2 regions of the Actinomadura sp. NPDC049382 genome follow, and region 2 is predicted to be linked to the other one. Evidence: riboswitches for the same ligand, from Rfam matches in the RefSeq annotation. Region 2 holds a riboswitch; the other holds the start of a gene.
The links. A riboswitch is a leader RNA that binds a small molecule or an ion and turns the genes downstream of it on or off. The one in region 2 is predicted to bind cyclic di-AMP.

Region 1: it holds a riboswitch for cyclic di-AMP, as region 2 does, so the genes downstream of both, AB0K34_RS36295 (NlpC/P60 family protein) here and AB0K34_RS09815 (C40 family peptidase) in region 2, are expected to answer to the same signal.

Annotation. Positions count from the first base shown of each region.
Region 1 covers NZ_JBFARO010000106.1:2,508-10,018, forward strand. Annotated here, with positions in the region: gene AB0K34_RS36280 (RDD family protein) at 1-257, opposite strand, end outside; gene AB0K34_RS36285 (RDD family protein) at 265-1,080, opposite strand; gene AB0K34_RS36290 (amino-acid N-acetyltransferase) at 1,077-1,613, opposite strand; cyclic di-AMP (ydaO/yuaA leader) riboswitch at 1,877-2,083, shown strand; gene AB0K34_RS36295 (NlpC/P60 family protein) at 2,087-3,067, shown strand; gene AB0K34_RS36300 (LuxR C-terminal-related transcriptional regulator) at 3,352-3,582, opposite strand; gene AB0K34_RS36305 (LacI family DNA-binding transcriptional regulator) at 4,073-5,095, shown strand; gene AB0K34_RS36310 (cytochrome P450) at 5,298-6,539, shown strand; gene lysX (bifunctional lysylphosphatidylglycerol synthetase/lysine--tRNA ligase LysX) at 6,526-7,511, opposite strand, start outside.
Region 2 covers NZ_JBFARO010000010.1:136,867-144,377, reverse strand. Annotated here, with positions in the region: gene AB0K34_RS09820 ((deoxy)nucleoside triphosphate pyrophosphohydrolase) at 1-313, shown strand, start outside; gene AB0K34_RS09815 (C40 family peptidase) at 802-1,815, opposite strand; cyclic di-AMP (ydaO/yuaA leader) riboswitch at 1,823-1,967, opposite strand; gene typA (translational GTPase TypA) at 2,160-4,013, shown strand; gene AB0K34_RS09805 (FHA domain-containing protein) at 4,094-5,431, opposite strand; gene AB0K34_RS09800 (4Fe-4S single cluster domain-containing protein) at 5,419-6,168, opposite strand; gene AB0K34_RS09795 (AAA family ATPase) at 6,165-7,511, opposite strand, start outside.

The DNA.
Region 1 (7,511 bases), on a different contig from region 2:
AGGGCGGATGTTCCCTCCGGCAGGGCAGTGACGACCTCTATGCCCGCGAAGCGCTTGCCGAGCGTCCGGCCCCAGAGGGCGAGCTGGACCGCCTCGTACAGCAGCATGCACCCCGCCACGGCGGGCGGGGCGACGACGTCCACCAGGTGCCCGGACACCAGTTCGCGGACGACGACGATGACGGGCACACCGACGATGAGCGTGTCGACCACGCGCGCGAGCAAGCGCTGCCCCGGGTCGGCGAGGGAAACCGCCATCGCGGACTTAGTCCGCGTACTCGGTGTACTGGTCGTCGCCGTACTCCTCGTACGTGCCTCGCTCGTCGATGACCAGCGTGCCGGCGAAACGGTCGTGCAGCGCCTGGTGCAGAGGCTGGTCCCAGATCGCCCACAGGTAGGCCATCAGACCGCCCACCCAGACCAGCGCCATCCCATACGCCGCGTACTCCCACACCATCACCGCGAGGACCAGGAAGAAGAAGACACCTACCTGGTAGCCGACGTGGACGATCCCAGCGCGCCAAATCGCCTGCGTCGTGCTCATCGGCTCACCCGCGGGACGGGCCTGCACGATGCCCAGGCCCAGGATCCGCTTGCCCAGCGTCCGCCCCCACATGGACAGTTGGACGGCCTCGTAGAGGAACGGCAGCACGGACATGACGAAGAACAGGGTGAAGATGATGGGCCAGTTCCAGATGCCGGCCTCTTCCTCGTCGTTGCCGCCTTCACCGCCCAGGCCGAACGCGGCGACCGTCACGGGCAGGATGAGCGCGAACCCGAAGACGGCGACGAGGGCGTTGTCGATGACCCTGGCGCCGGCCCTGCGGTGAATGGGCGCCAACTCCATCTCGCTGCCCTGGGAACCATAGGAGCCTTGGGAGTCGCCGTACTGGTCGTAGGACGGCTCGTAGGAGCGCCCCCAGTCCTGCTGAGGTTGCTGGGGCTGCTGCCACTGCTGCTGTGGCTGCTGGTGCTGTGGCTGCTGCTGCCACTGGGGACCTTGGTACGGGGGCGGGGGACCGTAGGCACCCTGGCCCTGCGGCGGTTGGTAACGCCGTCCGCGGTGGGGGGAATCGCTCATTTGGGGCAGTCCTCCAGGCGAAGCAACATCCGGGTGTTGCCCAACGTATTCGGCTTGACCCGGTCGAGGTCCAAGAACTCTGCCACGCCTTCGTCGTAAGAGCGGAGAAGCTCCTCATACACCTCAGGCGACACCGGTGTACCGAGGATCTGCTCGAAGCCGTGGCGCGCGAAGAAGTCCACCTCGAAGGTAAGGCAGAACACCCTCCGCACGCCGAGTTCACGCGCCGTCTCCAGCAGCCGGGCGACGATGCGGTGGCCGATGCCGCGTCCGCCGTACCCCTTGTCCACGGCGACGGAGCGAACCTCCGCGAGGTCCTCCCACATGACGTGCAGGGCCCCGCAGGCCACGACGCGCCCGGGCGTCCCGTCCTGGACGTCCTCGGCGATCCAGAACTCCTGGACGTCCTCGTACAGCTTGACCGTCGACTTCTTCAGCAGGCGTCGCCCCGACCCGGCGTACAGATCGACCAGCCTGCGGATCTCCTGGACATCGGCGGTACGGGCACGCCGGATCACGACCTCCACAAACAGGCGAGATTATCGAACACCGGACCTTGCCGAACGTCGGCGTGCGCATACGCGTGGTGAGCACGACAGAAGGGTGACTAGATAAAAGCGACTAGATAGGCCGCTCGCGCCGCTGAAAAGTGACCCAGAACACATCGCCGAGCGCCCGCGGAGGCCGCCGGCGGAAGCGCGCCCCGCCCGTCCGACCTGCGACTTCACAGGATCTGGTTGGCATCCAATCCGCATTCCGTTAGTGTCCATCGCTGACATCGGCCACCCGCAGAACGGAGGCCGAACCGCCGAGTCCACGGGCCGCGAACCAGCGCCCCGGGGAGCCGGGGACCCACTTTCGGAGCGTTTCCGGGGATTGCCCCGAAGCGGCCGCCGTCAGGGGTGAATCCGCAGCGCCGCGGCCTGGCCCGCGCACGCTCGCGGACGGGCTGCTCCGGCCCCAACCCGTCAGCTAACCCGGTAGGCGGTCGAGGAGAGGAGAACTCGTGCAGCACTCGCGGTCTGCTTCCCTTCGACGCTTCCGCGGCCGCGCGGTCACCGTGGCCGGCGCGCTCGTCGCGCTGACGGCCGCTCCGCACACCGTCGCCGTCGCGCACGCCGATCCCGAGCCGTCCACCAAAGAACTCCGCTCCCAGGCCTTCAAGCTCGCCGACCAGCTGGAGCAGCTCACCGAGCAGTACAACGGCCTGAAGGTGAAGCTCGCGCAGTCCAAGCGCGCCGCCGAGGTCGCCACCGAGAACGCCGAGCGGCAGGAGAAGTCGCTCCAGGCGATCCGGCAGAAGGTCGGCACCCTCGCCGCGACCAGCTACATGCAGGGCGGCTCCGATCCGACGGTCTCGTTCGTCGCCTCCCAGGACCCGCAGGCCGTCCTCGACCAGGCCGCCACCCTCAACTACTTCGCCAAGCGCGACAGCACCAAGGTGCTCGGCCTCATGCAGGCGATGCAGGCCGCCCAGCGCGCCCGCAAGTCCGCCGAATCGCGCGCCGCGCAGGTCAAGCAGCTGCGGACCCAGCTCGACGCGCAGCGCAAGAAGGTCACCGACGCCTACGAGAAGGTCCGCGGCACGATCGTCAAGCGGGACCCATCCCAGCTCGCGAAGCTCCCCGTCATCGGCACCGGCAAGGCCGCCCAGGCGCTGCGGTACGCGATGGGCAAGCTCGGCCGCCCGTACGTCTGGGGCGCCTCCGGGCCGAGCACATTCGACTGCTCCGGCCTGACGATGTGGGCCTACAAGCAGGTCGGCATCAACCTGCCGCACTACACCGGCAGCCAGTGGAACGCCGGCACCCACGTGTCGCGCAGCCAGCTCCAGCCGGGCGACCTCGTGTTCTTCTACGCCGACCTGCACCACATGGGGATGTACATCGGGGGCGGCAAGATGATCCACGCGCCGCACACCGGCGACGTCGTGAAGATCGCCTCCATGGACGGGCGGCCCTTCGCGGGCGGCGTCCGCGTCGCCTGACCCGGCCCACGCCCGGTCCCGGACGCCACCGAAGCGCATGCGCAATACGAGTGTGCGCAGGACTGAGTGGGTGTGCGCCTACTCCGCGGATGTGCGACTGCGGATGTGCGCATGACTAGGGGATCCATGGGGGTTGAACGCCGTCCGCGGCGACGCCACCTGCAGGGACCTACCTGCCAGGGCGCCGGCGCCGCCGCTGCGGGGTCGGACGGAGTTCGGTTCGCCGCCTGGATCTCTCGGTGACGCTCGCCCGTCCCCTGGCGAGCGTCGGGGGGTGAAGCCGGCTAGATGAGCTGCCTCCGGGCCGCCCACACCACGGCCTCGATAGGAGTGTTGACCTCCAGCCGGTCGCAGATCGTCCGCAACCGGCGCCGCAAGGTCCGTGCGCTCAGCTCCAGCTTGCGTGCCGCCACATCGGCGGTGACACCGCTCGCGATCTGGGCGAGCAGCCGGATCTCCTCCTCGCTCAGCCCGAAATCGTCGGTGCCACGACGTGCGAGTGTGGCTGTTTCCACTCCGTCCTCCCTCGTCCGTGGTGATGACCGCGGGGATGCAGCCGTCCGCTGCACAGGCACGGGTTGGGCCTCGATCTGTACGCGCGTTGGGTTGCCGGGTCCGGAGCCCTCCGGACTTAGATCATCGGGTTCCTTTGCTGTCTCACGAGCTTGGCCGGAGGTGGCCGCCTGGCCGATTGCGGGGTCGTACGGGGGAACTCCGGGTGACGATTCACTCGTTGGTCGTCCGAGGGAGACGGGATGAGATCGCCAGCCATCCGCATCCGGCCCTCCTCGTCGGACTCGCCGCGTCTTGCCGCTGAGCAAGATCGTGAATCGTTTCAAGCTACGCTTCGGCTCGGAACGCTAGGCGGCCGGATCCGGCCCGTCAAGCGCTGTCCAAATGCGGTATGCGTCCGATCGGCGACGTTCCGTAGTCGCTCGATTTGCTCTGTACCGCGCATAACTCCACTACCTGGGGAAACACTCCTGGGTCGGGACGAGGAGCGAGTTGCCACAGACCAGTATTCGTGAGGTCGCGAGGCGGGCTGGAGTCTCAGTTGGGACCGTTTCGAATGTCCTAAACCGGCCAGACCTCGTGGCCGAAGCTACCCGTGACCGTGTCCGCGCGGCGATCGAGGAGCTCGGATTCGTGCGGAACGAGTCCGCGCGGCGGCTCCGGCGGCGCCCCGAGCGCACCGCGGGCGAGTTCGGCGATCAGCCGCGGCGCGCCTTCGGCATCGTCGTCGAGGACCTCGCCAACCCGTACGCGTCCGATGTCGCGCGCGGCGCCGAGGCGGCCCTCAACGAGGCGGGCCACGACGCCCTCTGGCTCTCCAGCGACCACTCGTCCGCCAAGGAGCGCCGTTCGCTGGAGCTCCTGGAGGAGCAGCAGGCCGCCGGGGTCCTGATCATCCCCGTCGGGGGGAACCCCGGCGACATCTCCCGGCTGCGCGCCGCGGGCATGAGCGTCGTGGTGATCGACCGCGACTCGGCCGACGCGTGCTCGGCCCGGGTCGACCATTTCGCGGGCGGGGAGATCGCCGCCGCGCGGCTGCTCGGCATCGGCCGCGAGCGGATCGTGTTCGTGACGGGCGTCCCGGAACCGCTGCCCTGCGTCGACCGCCGCGACGGCGCCGCCCGCACCCTCGTCGAGGCGGGTCTCGGCGAGCCCGCCACGCTCGTCCAGGACGCCCTGAGCCCCACCGAGGGCCAGGCCGCCGCCCACGAGGTCATGGCCCTGTCCCCGCGGCCGGACGGCGTGTTCTGCGCCAACGACCTGCTGGCCATCGGGCTGATCAACGAGCTGACCCGGCTCGGCGTCCGCGTCCCGGACGACATCGCCGTCATCGGCTACGACGACATCGAGCTGGCCGCGAGCGCCGCCGTCCCGCTGACCACGATCCGGCAGCCGCGCCGCGAGCTGGGCTGGGAGGCCGCCGAACTGGCGCTGGCGGAGATCGGCGAGGGCAAGTCGCACCAGCACCGGCAGGTCGTCCAGCGCCCCGAACTGGTGATCCGCGAAAGCGCCTGACCACCATGGGCCAGGGGCAATGAGGCCCCGGCCCGCCACCGTCACCGCGTGCGGGATGGCCCCTGCGGCCCGCCGGATTCGCCCCCGAGACGGGGCGGAGCACGCGAAAGCGATCAACCCCGACCTTCAAGACGACAAGCCCGGTGCGCGCGGCGCCCGGAGCACTATTGACATGTCGTCTGATCTCCGGGTGACTGGGGATATGGAGGACAGGACAGCCCAGGTCGTGGAGGCCGAGGCCGCGGCGGTGCTCGGTTTCGATCCTGGAGATCCGGCGTTCCGGGCCGACCCGTACGCGCACTACCGGCGCCTTGCAGCCGGTGGGCGCCGCCTGCACCGCACCGAGGTCGGCCTGCGCGTCACCACGTCCTATGACCTGTGCGAGCAGGTCCTGCGCGACCCCCGGTTCGGGCACCGGCCGGAGGGCGGCGGGCTGTGGCGCGAGTCGCGGGTCCGGAACCGGTCGTTCCTCACCCTGGACCCGCCCGACCACACCCGGCTCCGGCGGCTGGTGAGCAAGGCGTTCACCCCGCGGCTCGTCGAGCGGCTGCGGCCGCGGGTCGAGGCGCTGGTCGACGAACTGCTGGACGGCGTGTCCGGCGAGGTCGACCTGATCGCGACGCTCGCGTACCCGCTCCCCGTCATCGTGATCAGCGAGATGCTCGGCGTCCCGCCACGGGACCGCGACCTGTTCAAGGGCTGGTCCGACAGCCTCGCCCGCGGCCTCGACCCCGACTTCCTCCTGCCGGAGGACGAGATCGGCCGGCGCGAGACGGCCCGCGAGGAGTTCGCCGCGTACTTCCGGGACCTCGCCGCCGAGCGGCGCGCCCGCCCGCAGGACGACCTCCTGAGCGCCCTCGTGAGCGTCTCGGACGGCGGCGACGTCCTGTCGGAGGAGGAACTCCTTGCGACGTGCGTACTGCTGCTCGTGGCGGGCCATGAGACGACCGTGAACCTCATAGGGAACGGCGCTCTGGCGCTCCTGCGCGATCCCGCGCAACTGGAGCTGTTCAGGGCGCGGCCTGAGAACGTCCAAGCGGCCGTGGAGGAGCTCCTCCGCTACGACCCGCCCGTCCAGCTCACGCTCAGGGCGGCCCTAGAGGACGTCGAGCTGGACGGTACGCCTGTAGAACGCGGAAGGCTCGTCCTGCTGCTGACCGGTGCCGCCAACCGCGACCCGGCCGTTTTCGACGATCCCGACCGTCTCGACCTCACCCGCTACACCGAAGGCCGGGACGCGCCACGTCACCTGTCGTTCGGGCACGGCATCCACTTCTGCCTGGGCGCACCACTGGCCCGGCTTGAGGGCCAGGTCGCGCTGAAGAAGCTCTTCGAGCGCGACGTGGCCCTCGCCGGGACCGACGCCGCAGGCGGCGGCCTCGTCTACCGGGACAACCTCGTCCTGCGGGGCCTGCGCGACCTGCCGGTCACTATTCGGGCTTGACCAGCGGGAACAGGATCGTCTCCCGGATGCCCTTGCCGGTGAACGCCATGATCATCCGGTCGATGCCGGCGCCCATCCCGCCCGTGGGCGGCATCGCGTACTCCAGGGCGCGCAGGAAGTCCTCGTCCAGCTGCATGGCCTCCGGGTCGCCGCCCGCGGCGAGCAGCGACTGCTCGGTGAGCCGGCGGCGCTGCTCGACCGGGTCGACCAGCTCGGAGTAGGCGGTGCCGAGCTCCGTCCCGAAGCCGATGAGGTCCCACTTCTCGGTGAGCAGCGGCTCCTCGCGGTGCTGGCGGGTCAGCGGGGACGTCTCGACCGGGTAGTCCATGACGAACGTGGGCTGGACGAGCGTGTGCTCGATCAGCTCCTCGAAGACCTCCTGGACGAGCCTGCCCTGCCCCCACTTCGGGTCCCACGAGATGCCGCGGGCGTCGGCGAGCTTGCGGACGTCCTCGATCGGCGTGTGCGGCGTGATCTCCTCGCCGAGCGCCTCCGACACCGACCCGTACAGCGTGATGCGCGGCCACTTCGGCAGCCCGAGGTCGATCTCCACCCCGTCATGGACGACCACGGTGGTGCCCAGGGCCGCGACGACGGCCTTCTGGTACATCCGCTGGGTCAGGTCGGCCATGTCGTTGTAGTCGAGGTACGTGCCGTAGGCCTCCAGCATCGTGAACTCCGGGTTGTGCGTGGAGTCCGCGCCCTCGTTCCGGAAGTTCCGGTTGATCTCGAAGACCTTCTCGATGCCGCCGACGACGAGCCGCTTCAGGTACAGCTCGATCGCGATGCGCAGGTAGAGGTCCATGTCGTACGCGTTGATGTGCGTCTTGAACGGACGTGCCGCCGCGCCGCCGTGGATGGGCTGCAGCATGGGCGTCTCGACCTCGAGGTAGCCCTCCTCGTGCCAGAAGTCGCGCACCGCGCGCACGGTCGCGCTGCGGATCCGCGCCATCTTGCGCGCCTCGTCGTTGA
Region 2 (7,511 bases):
GCACATGGCGGGCGGCTGGGAGCTGCCCGGCGGCAAGGTCGACCCGGGGGAGTCCGACGAGGACGCCCTGGTCCGCGAGTGCGCCGAGGAACTGGCGGTCAAGGTCCGCCTGGGCCGCCGCATCGGCACCGACTGGCGCCTCAGCGACAAGGCCGTCCTGCGCGTCTGGACCGCCGAGATCATCGAGGGCACCCCCCAGCCCCTGGAACACCTGGCCCTCCGCTGGCTGACCCCTCACGAGCTCTACGACGTCGACTGGCTCCCAGGCGACCGCCCAGTAATAGACGCCATCGCAGACGCCCACCTGATCTAACCCCCCACACCGCGCGCCCCGCCCAGCCTCTCCAAGTTGCTCACCTGGGCCTTTGCCAGTAAATGCCGCTCGCGCCGCGAACCACAATGATCGCCCGCGAAGCCGGGTTCAAAGCGAAAGCGAGAAGCCACCGGTGCCGCGAGCCGCAAGGCGAGCGAAAGCGCGCGCCGGGGGAAGCCTGTCTCGACGACCTCAGCCCCAGCCGCACCACGCGCGAACCCTGAGGTACACGTCCGTAAGCCCAGCTTGCGACAAGGGTCACGTTGCGATCGCGTGCGAAGCCAGGTTCAAGCGAAGCGAGAACCTGATCGCGCAGCGAGCCGCAAGGCGAGCCGGAGCGATGCAGCGATCGCCGGTTTGCCCGTGGAAGGAAGGCGCCCCAGCGCCTGACGCCGAGGGCAAAACAATAAACCCGCCGGGGGCTTCCTACCGCGCCGCAGGAAGCCCCCGACGACCGAGGGGGCCGCGTTTCGCGGCCCGGAGGGGGGTCAGGAGATGCGGTTGGCGCCCGCGTAGTCGGAGCGGTCCGACAGCTTGGAGATCTTCACCACATCGCCGGTGCGCGGGGCGTGCAGGTACTTGCCGCCGCTGAGGTAGATGCCCATGTGGTGGAGGTTGCCGCCGAAGTAGACCAGGTCGCCGGAGCGCAGCTGGGACCGGGGGACCTTGGTGCCGAGCTGGTAGAGGTCGCCGGTGTAGTGCGGCAGGCCGGGCTTGCCGACCTGGGCGTAGGCCCAGACGACGAGGCCGGAGCAGTCGAAGCTGCTCGGTCCGGCGGCGGCCCACACGTAGGGGGAGCCGAGCTTGCCGTAGGCCTTGCGGGCCATCTTGGCGGGCAGGTCGGAGCCCTTGATGGTGGCGGTGAGGCCGGTGCGGGGGTCGCTGGCGTGCGTGGTGGACAGCTTGTCGAGGCGCTTCATCACCTCGGTGACCTTGGCCTTCGCCTCGGCGCGCGCCTTCTTGGCGTCCTCCCAGGCCTTCTTGACCTGGGCGGTCTTGGCCTTCGCGTCGCGTTCGGCGGCTTCGGCCCGGTCGATCTGCTTCTGCAGGGCCCGGACGGCGTGCGCCTGGTTCTGCACGAGGTAGGCGCTGTCGGACAGCCCGTCGGGGGAGCCGGTGGCGCCGAACAGCGCGTCGGGGGAGCCGGCGATGTAGTTGGCGGCGGCCATCCGGCCGAGGCGTTCGCGGGCGGGCGCGGCCTGGGTCCGGAGGGTCTGCGCGGTCGTGGTGGCGGCCTGCTCGGCCTTCTGTGCGGCCTTCAGGTCGACGCGGGTCTTGTTGTACTTCTCGGTGAGGATCTCGGCCTCTTCGTTCAGCGCGTCGAGGCTCTTGCGCAGGCCCTTCTCCGTCGTCGGAGTCGGGCTCGGCGTCGCCGCGGCGGCGAGCCCGAGCGGTGCGGCGTGCGCGGCGACGGGCGCGGTGGCGCCGAGGCCGACCAGGAGCAGGGCTGCCGCGGTGGCGGTGGGCGTGACGCGCCGCCGCCGGTGGGGGTCCGGTGCCAAGCCGGTGCTCTCCTCTCCACGCACGCCTACCGGGTTAGCTGACGGGTTCGGGCCAGGAGTCGCCCTACGGCGCGCGTGTCGCGCGCCGATTCACCCCGGGGGTGTGGGTCCCCGGTTCTCCCGCCGGGCGGGAGATTCGGCGTTCCGGTCGCAGCCCCGGGGGGTGGGACTCCGGACGACCGGATCTCGGGAAGATTACAAAGGATCGGCAAAGTTGGCCAATCGGGCGGGCGCGCGGCCCGGTGCGGCCCGCTCGGGAATGCGGGAGGGGCCGCGGAGCGTAGAATGGAGTGCTGCCGTGTTTCTGCGGCGACTCTCCTGAAACCTCACGCAAGGTAACCCGCATGCCCATCTCCACGCGCGACGACCTCCGGAACGTCGCGATCGTCGCCCACGTCGACCACGGAAAGACGACGCTGGTCGACGCCATGCTCTGGCAGTCCGGGGCCTTCCGCGAGAACCAGGACGTCGACGACCGGGTCATGGACTCCAACGACCTGGAGCGCGAGAAGGGCATCACCATTCTCGCGAAGAACACCGCGGTCAAGCACAACGGGCTGACGATCAACATCATCGACACCCCGGGCCACGCCGACTTCGGCGGCGAGGTCGAGCGCGGGCTGTCCATGGTGGACGGCGTCGTCCTGCTGGTGGACGCCAGCGAGGGCCCGCTCCCGCAGACCCGGTTCGTGCTGCGCAAGGCCCTCGCCGCGCGGCTCCCGGTGATCCTGGTGGTGAACAAGACCGACCGTCCCGACGCCCGCATCGACGAGGTCGTGGACGAGACCTACGAGCTGTTCATGGACCTCGACGCCGACGAGGACCAGATCGACTTCCCGATCGTGTACGCGTCGGGCCGGGCGGGGCGCGCCTCGCTCGACAAGCCGGCCGACGGCAGCATGCCCGGCAGCGACGACCTGGAGCCGCTGTTCAAGGTCATCATCGAGACGATCCCGGCGCCGTCCTACGACCCGGACGCCCCGCTCCAGGCGCATGTGACGAACCTGGACGCCTCCAGCTACCTCGGCCGGATCGCGCTGTGCCGGATGCACGCCGGGACGATCAAGAAGGGCCAGCCGGTCGCCTGGTGCCGCCACGACGGCAGCATCGAGCGGGTCAAGATCACCGAGCTGCTGATGACGGACGCGCTCACCCGCAAGCCCGCCGACGAGGCCGGGCCGGGCGACATCATCGCGATCGCCGGCATCCCGGACATCATGATCGGCGACACCATCGCCGACCCGGACGACCCGCGCCCGCTGCCGCTGATCACGGTGGACGAGCCGGCGATCTCGATGACGATCGGCACCAACACCGGGCCGATGGCGGGCCGCGAGAAGGGCACCAAGGTCACCGCGCGGATGGTCAAGGACCGCCTCGACCGCGAGCTGGTCGGCAACGTGTCGCTCAAGGTGCTGCCGACCGAGCGGCCGGACGCGTGGGAGGTGCAGGGCCGCGGCGAGCTGGCCCTCGCGATCCTCGTCGAGAACATGCGCCGCGAGGGCTACGAGCTGACCGTCGGCAAGCCGCAGGTCGTCACCCGCGAGATCGACGGCAAGCGGCACGAGCCGGTCGAGCGGCTCACCGTCGACATCCCCGAGGAGCACCTCGGCGCGGTCACGCAGCTGATGGCGGTCCGCAAGGGCCGCATGGAGCAGATGACCAACCACGGCACCGGCTGGGTGCGGATGGAGTTCCTCGTCCCGGCCCGCGGCCTGATCGGGTTCCGCACCGAGTTCATGACGGAGACGCGCGGCACCGGCATGGCGCACCACGTGTTCGAGGGCTACGAGCCGTGGTTCGGGGAGCTGCGCACCCGCCCGTCGGGGTCGCTGGTCGCCGACCGCGCCGGCGCCGCCACCGCGTACGCGATCACGAACCTGCAGGAGCGCGGCACGTTCTTCGTCGGGCCGACCACCGAGGTGTACGAGGGCATGATCGTCGGGGAGAACTCCCGCGCCGACGACATGGACGTCAACATCACCAAGGAGAAGAAGCTCACGAACATGCGGTCGTCCACCGGCGACGAGCTGGAGCGGCTCACCCCGCCCCGGCTCCTGTCGCTGGAGGAGGCGCTGGAGTTCTGCCGCGAGGACGAGTGCGTCGAGGTGACGCCGGCGAACGTCCGCATCCGCAAGGTCGTGCTGGACGCCAAGGAGCGCGAGCGCATGCGCGCCCGCACCAAGCGCGCCGGCTGAGACCGGCCGCGCCCGTAGCGCGAAAGAGGGCGGCCCCGCGGTTCCGAGAACCGCGGGGCCGCCCTTCTTCTGCGCTCAGGTCACTTCAGCTGGACGGTCCCGGTGACGTCGGCGGCCAGGCGGAGCTGGTCGCCGTCGCGCAGGGGCGCCTCCACGCCGCGGGGCAGCCGCTCGCCGTTGACGAACGTCCCGTTGGTGGAGCCCTCGTCCCGCACCCAGGCGGTGCCGGACGGGTCGAGCCAGACCGTCGAGTGGCGCCGCGACACGTTGTCGTACTGCGTGAACGTGGCCGCCACCGGCGACTGCCCGGCGTCCCGGCCGAGCACGAGGTGCTGGCCGACGGACACCTTCAGCTCGCCCGTGGGGAACTGCACCCGCAGGACGGGCGTGCCCTGCTTCGGCAGGGGCCGCAGGCACGAGTCGCACTGCGCGGCGCCCGGGTTGCTCAGCACCGCCTCGCAGTACGGGCACATGAACGCCGTGCTGTCGGGGGCGGGGGGACGCTGGCCCTGGTCGTGCGGCAGCAGCGTCGCCTCGCGGCCGTGCGGCGGCAGCGGCGGCTGGCCCCCGTGCTGGGGACCACCGTGCTGGGGACCACCGTGCGGAGGCCCACCATGCTGGGGGCCGCCTAGGGGCGGCTGCCCGTGCGGCTGCGGCGGCGGGCCGAACTGGTGGTCGGCCGGCTGCGGCGCGCCGTACTGGTCCTGCTGCGGTGCGCCGCCGTACTGGTCCTGAGGGGCACCGTACTGGTCTTGCGGGGCACCGTACTGGTCCTGCTGGGGCGCGCCGTACTGGTCGGGCTGAGGGGCGCCGTACTGGTCTTGCTGGGGGGCGCCGTATTGGTGGTCTTGCGGGGCGCCGTACTGGCCCTGCGGGGGCTGGTACTGCGGCTCGCGCTGCTGCTGGTACTGGTCGGACGGCGGCTGCGGCGCGCCCCACTGGTCCTGCGGCTGCTGCGGCTGCTGGGGCATGCCCCACGGGTCCGCGGGCTGCTGCCCGGGAGCCTGGCCCCCGTGCGGCGGGCCGCCCTGGTGGGGGCCTCCCTGCTGCGGAGCGCCGTGCTGCGGCTGCCCGTACTGGCCGGGCGACTGCTGCTGCCCGGGCGGCGGACCCCACTGGTCCGGCTGCGGCGGCTGCGGCGGGCCCCACTGGTCGGGCTGCCCGGGCGGCGGGCCCGGCTGGTGCTGCGGGGACTGCTGCCCGTACGGATCGTGCGGCTGCGGCGCGCCGTACTGCGGCTGGCCGTGCTGCGGGCCGCCGCCGTACTGGCCGCCCTGCGGCTGCTGGTCGTCGTACCCGCCCGGCCCCTGCCGGTGGGCGCCGCCTCCGCCGCGCGCCAGGTTGGCCCCGCAGTTCATGCAGAGCAGGTCGCCCTGCTGGTGCGGCTCACCGCAGACAGGACAGTTCAAGGTCGCCATGACACATCCCCCGAGCGCACCCCGGCGCGGTCGAGCCTCGACGTCAGGTGCTCCATGTCACCCCTTCGCGGGATCCCGATGTAGTACACCCGCCTTCCCTCCGGCCCTTCGTCCACGGACACCTGCACTCGGGGCCCTGTTCCTTCTCCAGTGTTCCCGACGTCGGCCAGTGCCCCGTACCGCCGCCGTCCGAGCGGAGACAGCGGGACGACGCGCTGGTTCGCCGACCCCCTCCAGAGTAGGGAGCCGTCGCCGGAGTGTCGCCCCCCCGGATTGAGCCGATCGACGTACGGTCCGGTGATCACCGCGTCGCACATGTCGAGGATCTCGCGCGTCTCACCGCCTCGGCAGAGCCGAGAGTAGACATATCCGCTGTATACCAATATGTCCAATGCAATCGTCTCACGGTCGAGGGTGTCCCGCCACGCGTGGATACCGCGCAGCAGGGCCCCCAGCGCGGCCGGCTGCTGGAACGGCTCACCACCGGAGATGGTGACGCCGTCGACCGGTCCGGGCAGGGACGCGAGCCATCCTAAAACGGTCTCGACGGGCACCGCGCGCCGCGGGTCGGCGTCCCAGGTGTCCCTCGACAGGCAGCCGTGACAGTGCAGCGTGCAGCCCTGCGTCCAGATGCCCGCGCGGATTCCGGGGCCGAGTGTGGTCACGGGATAGTGCGCCTTGGCGAGCAGGAGCGTCTCGCCGGCGCCACCCGCGCCGGCGCCGCCGTCCCCGGTCACTGGAGGTCCAGGTGGACGATGCTTCCCTCGCGCCGGATCGCCGTCACGGTGACCTTCTCGTCCGGCACGAGTTCCCGGTCGAACAGCGCGCGCGCCAGCGGGTTGACGAAATGCGACTCCAGCGCCATGCCGATACCGCGCCCGCCCTTGTCCAGCTCCTCGGTGCACCATTCACGGAGGGTCGTCAGAGCCTCGCCCTTAACGGCCAAGGAGAGGCGGTGCTCCTCGGTGACCCGGCGGCAGATGTTCGCGAATTGCAGGTCGAAGATCTTGTGCGCGGCCTCGGCGGAGATGAAGTCGAACACCACGATGTTGTCGCCGAACCGGTTGAGCAGCTCCGGCCGGTTGAGCACCTCGGTGAAATGGTCGGCGACCGCGCCCTTGATGCGCTGCTCGACCTCGTCGTACGACATCCCGGGTGTGATGTTCTGCACACGGTCGGCCGAGGCGAGGGGGAACGCGTCCCGCGTCGTGAGGTCGCGCCCCGGGACGTACATCCCGAGGTTCGAGGTGAAGATCAGGATCGACTCGGAGAAGTGCACGGTGTTGCCGCGGCCGTCGGTGAGCCGGCCGTCCTCCAGGATCTGCAGGAACTTGTCCAGGATCCGCGGGTGCGCCTTCTCGATCTCGTCGAACAGGATGACCCGGAACGGGTCCTCGCGGACGGCGTTGGTCAGCTCGCCGCCCGCCTCGTGCCCGACATAGCCGGGCGGCGACCCGATCAGCCGGTCGCCGGACCCCTCGCCGGAGAACTCGCTCATGTCGAAGCGCAGGTAGGCGGACTCGTCCCCGAACACCAGCTCGGTGATCGACTTCGCCAGCTCCGTCTTGCCGGTGCCGGTCGGGCCGGCGAAGAACAGCACGCCGCGCGGCCGGCTGCCGGACCGGGTCGCCTGCGCCCCCGACAGGCCCAGCACCGCCCGTTTCAGGATGTCGAGGGTCTTGGTGACGGCCTGCGGCTGCCCGATCACCCGCTCCGGGACGCGCTTCTCGCCCTCCAGCACCCGGCGGCGCAGATGGCCGCGGCTCCACGGGTTGTCGAGCACGCCGAGCTTGTAGGTGCGCACCGCGTCCGGCAGGTCGGTCAGGCCGACGCCCCGCTCCTTCGCCAGCCGCGTCACCTCGATCATCGACTGCAGGGTCAGCCCGTCGGCCTGCTCGGCGAACGCGTCGCAGGCCGCCGCCGCGGCCTCGTCCGCCCCGATGTCGGTGACCCCGAACGCGCGGGCCAGCAGCCGCGCCGTCTCCTGCCGGTCGCCGAGGTGCGGCCGCGGGATCGTGATCTCGCGGATGTTCTCGTTGTCGGCGGTCAGCCACGGCGGCAGGTCGCCGGGCCGCTCCAC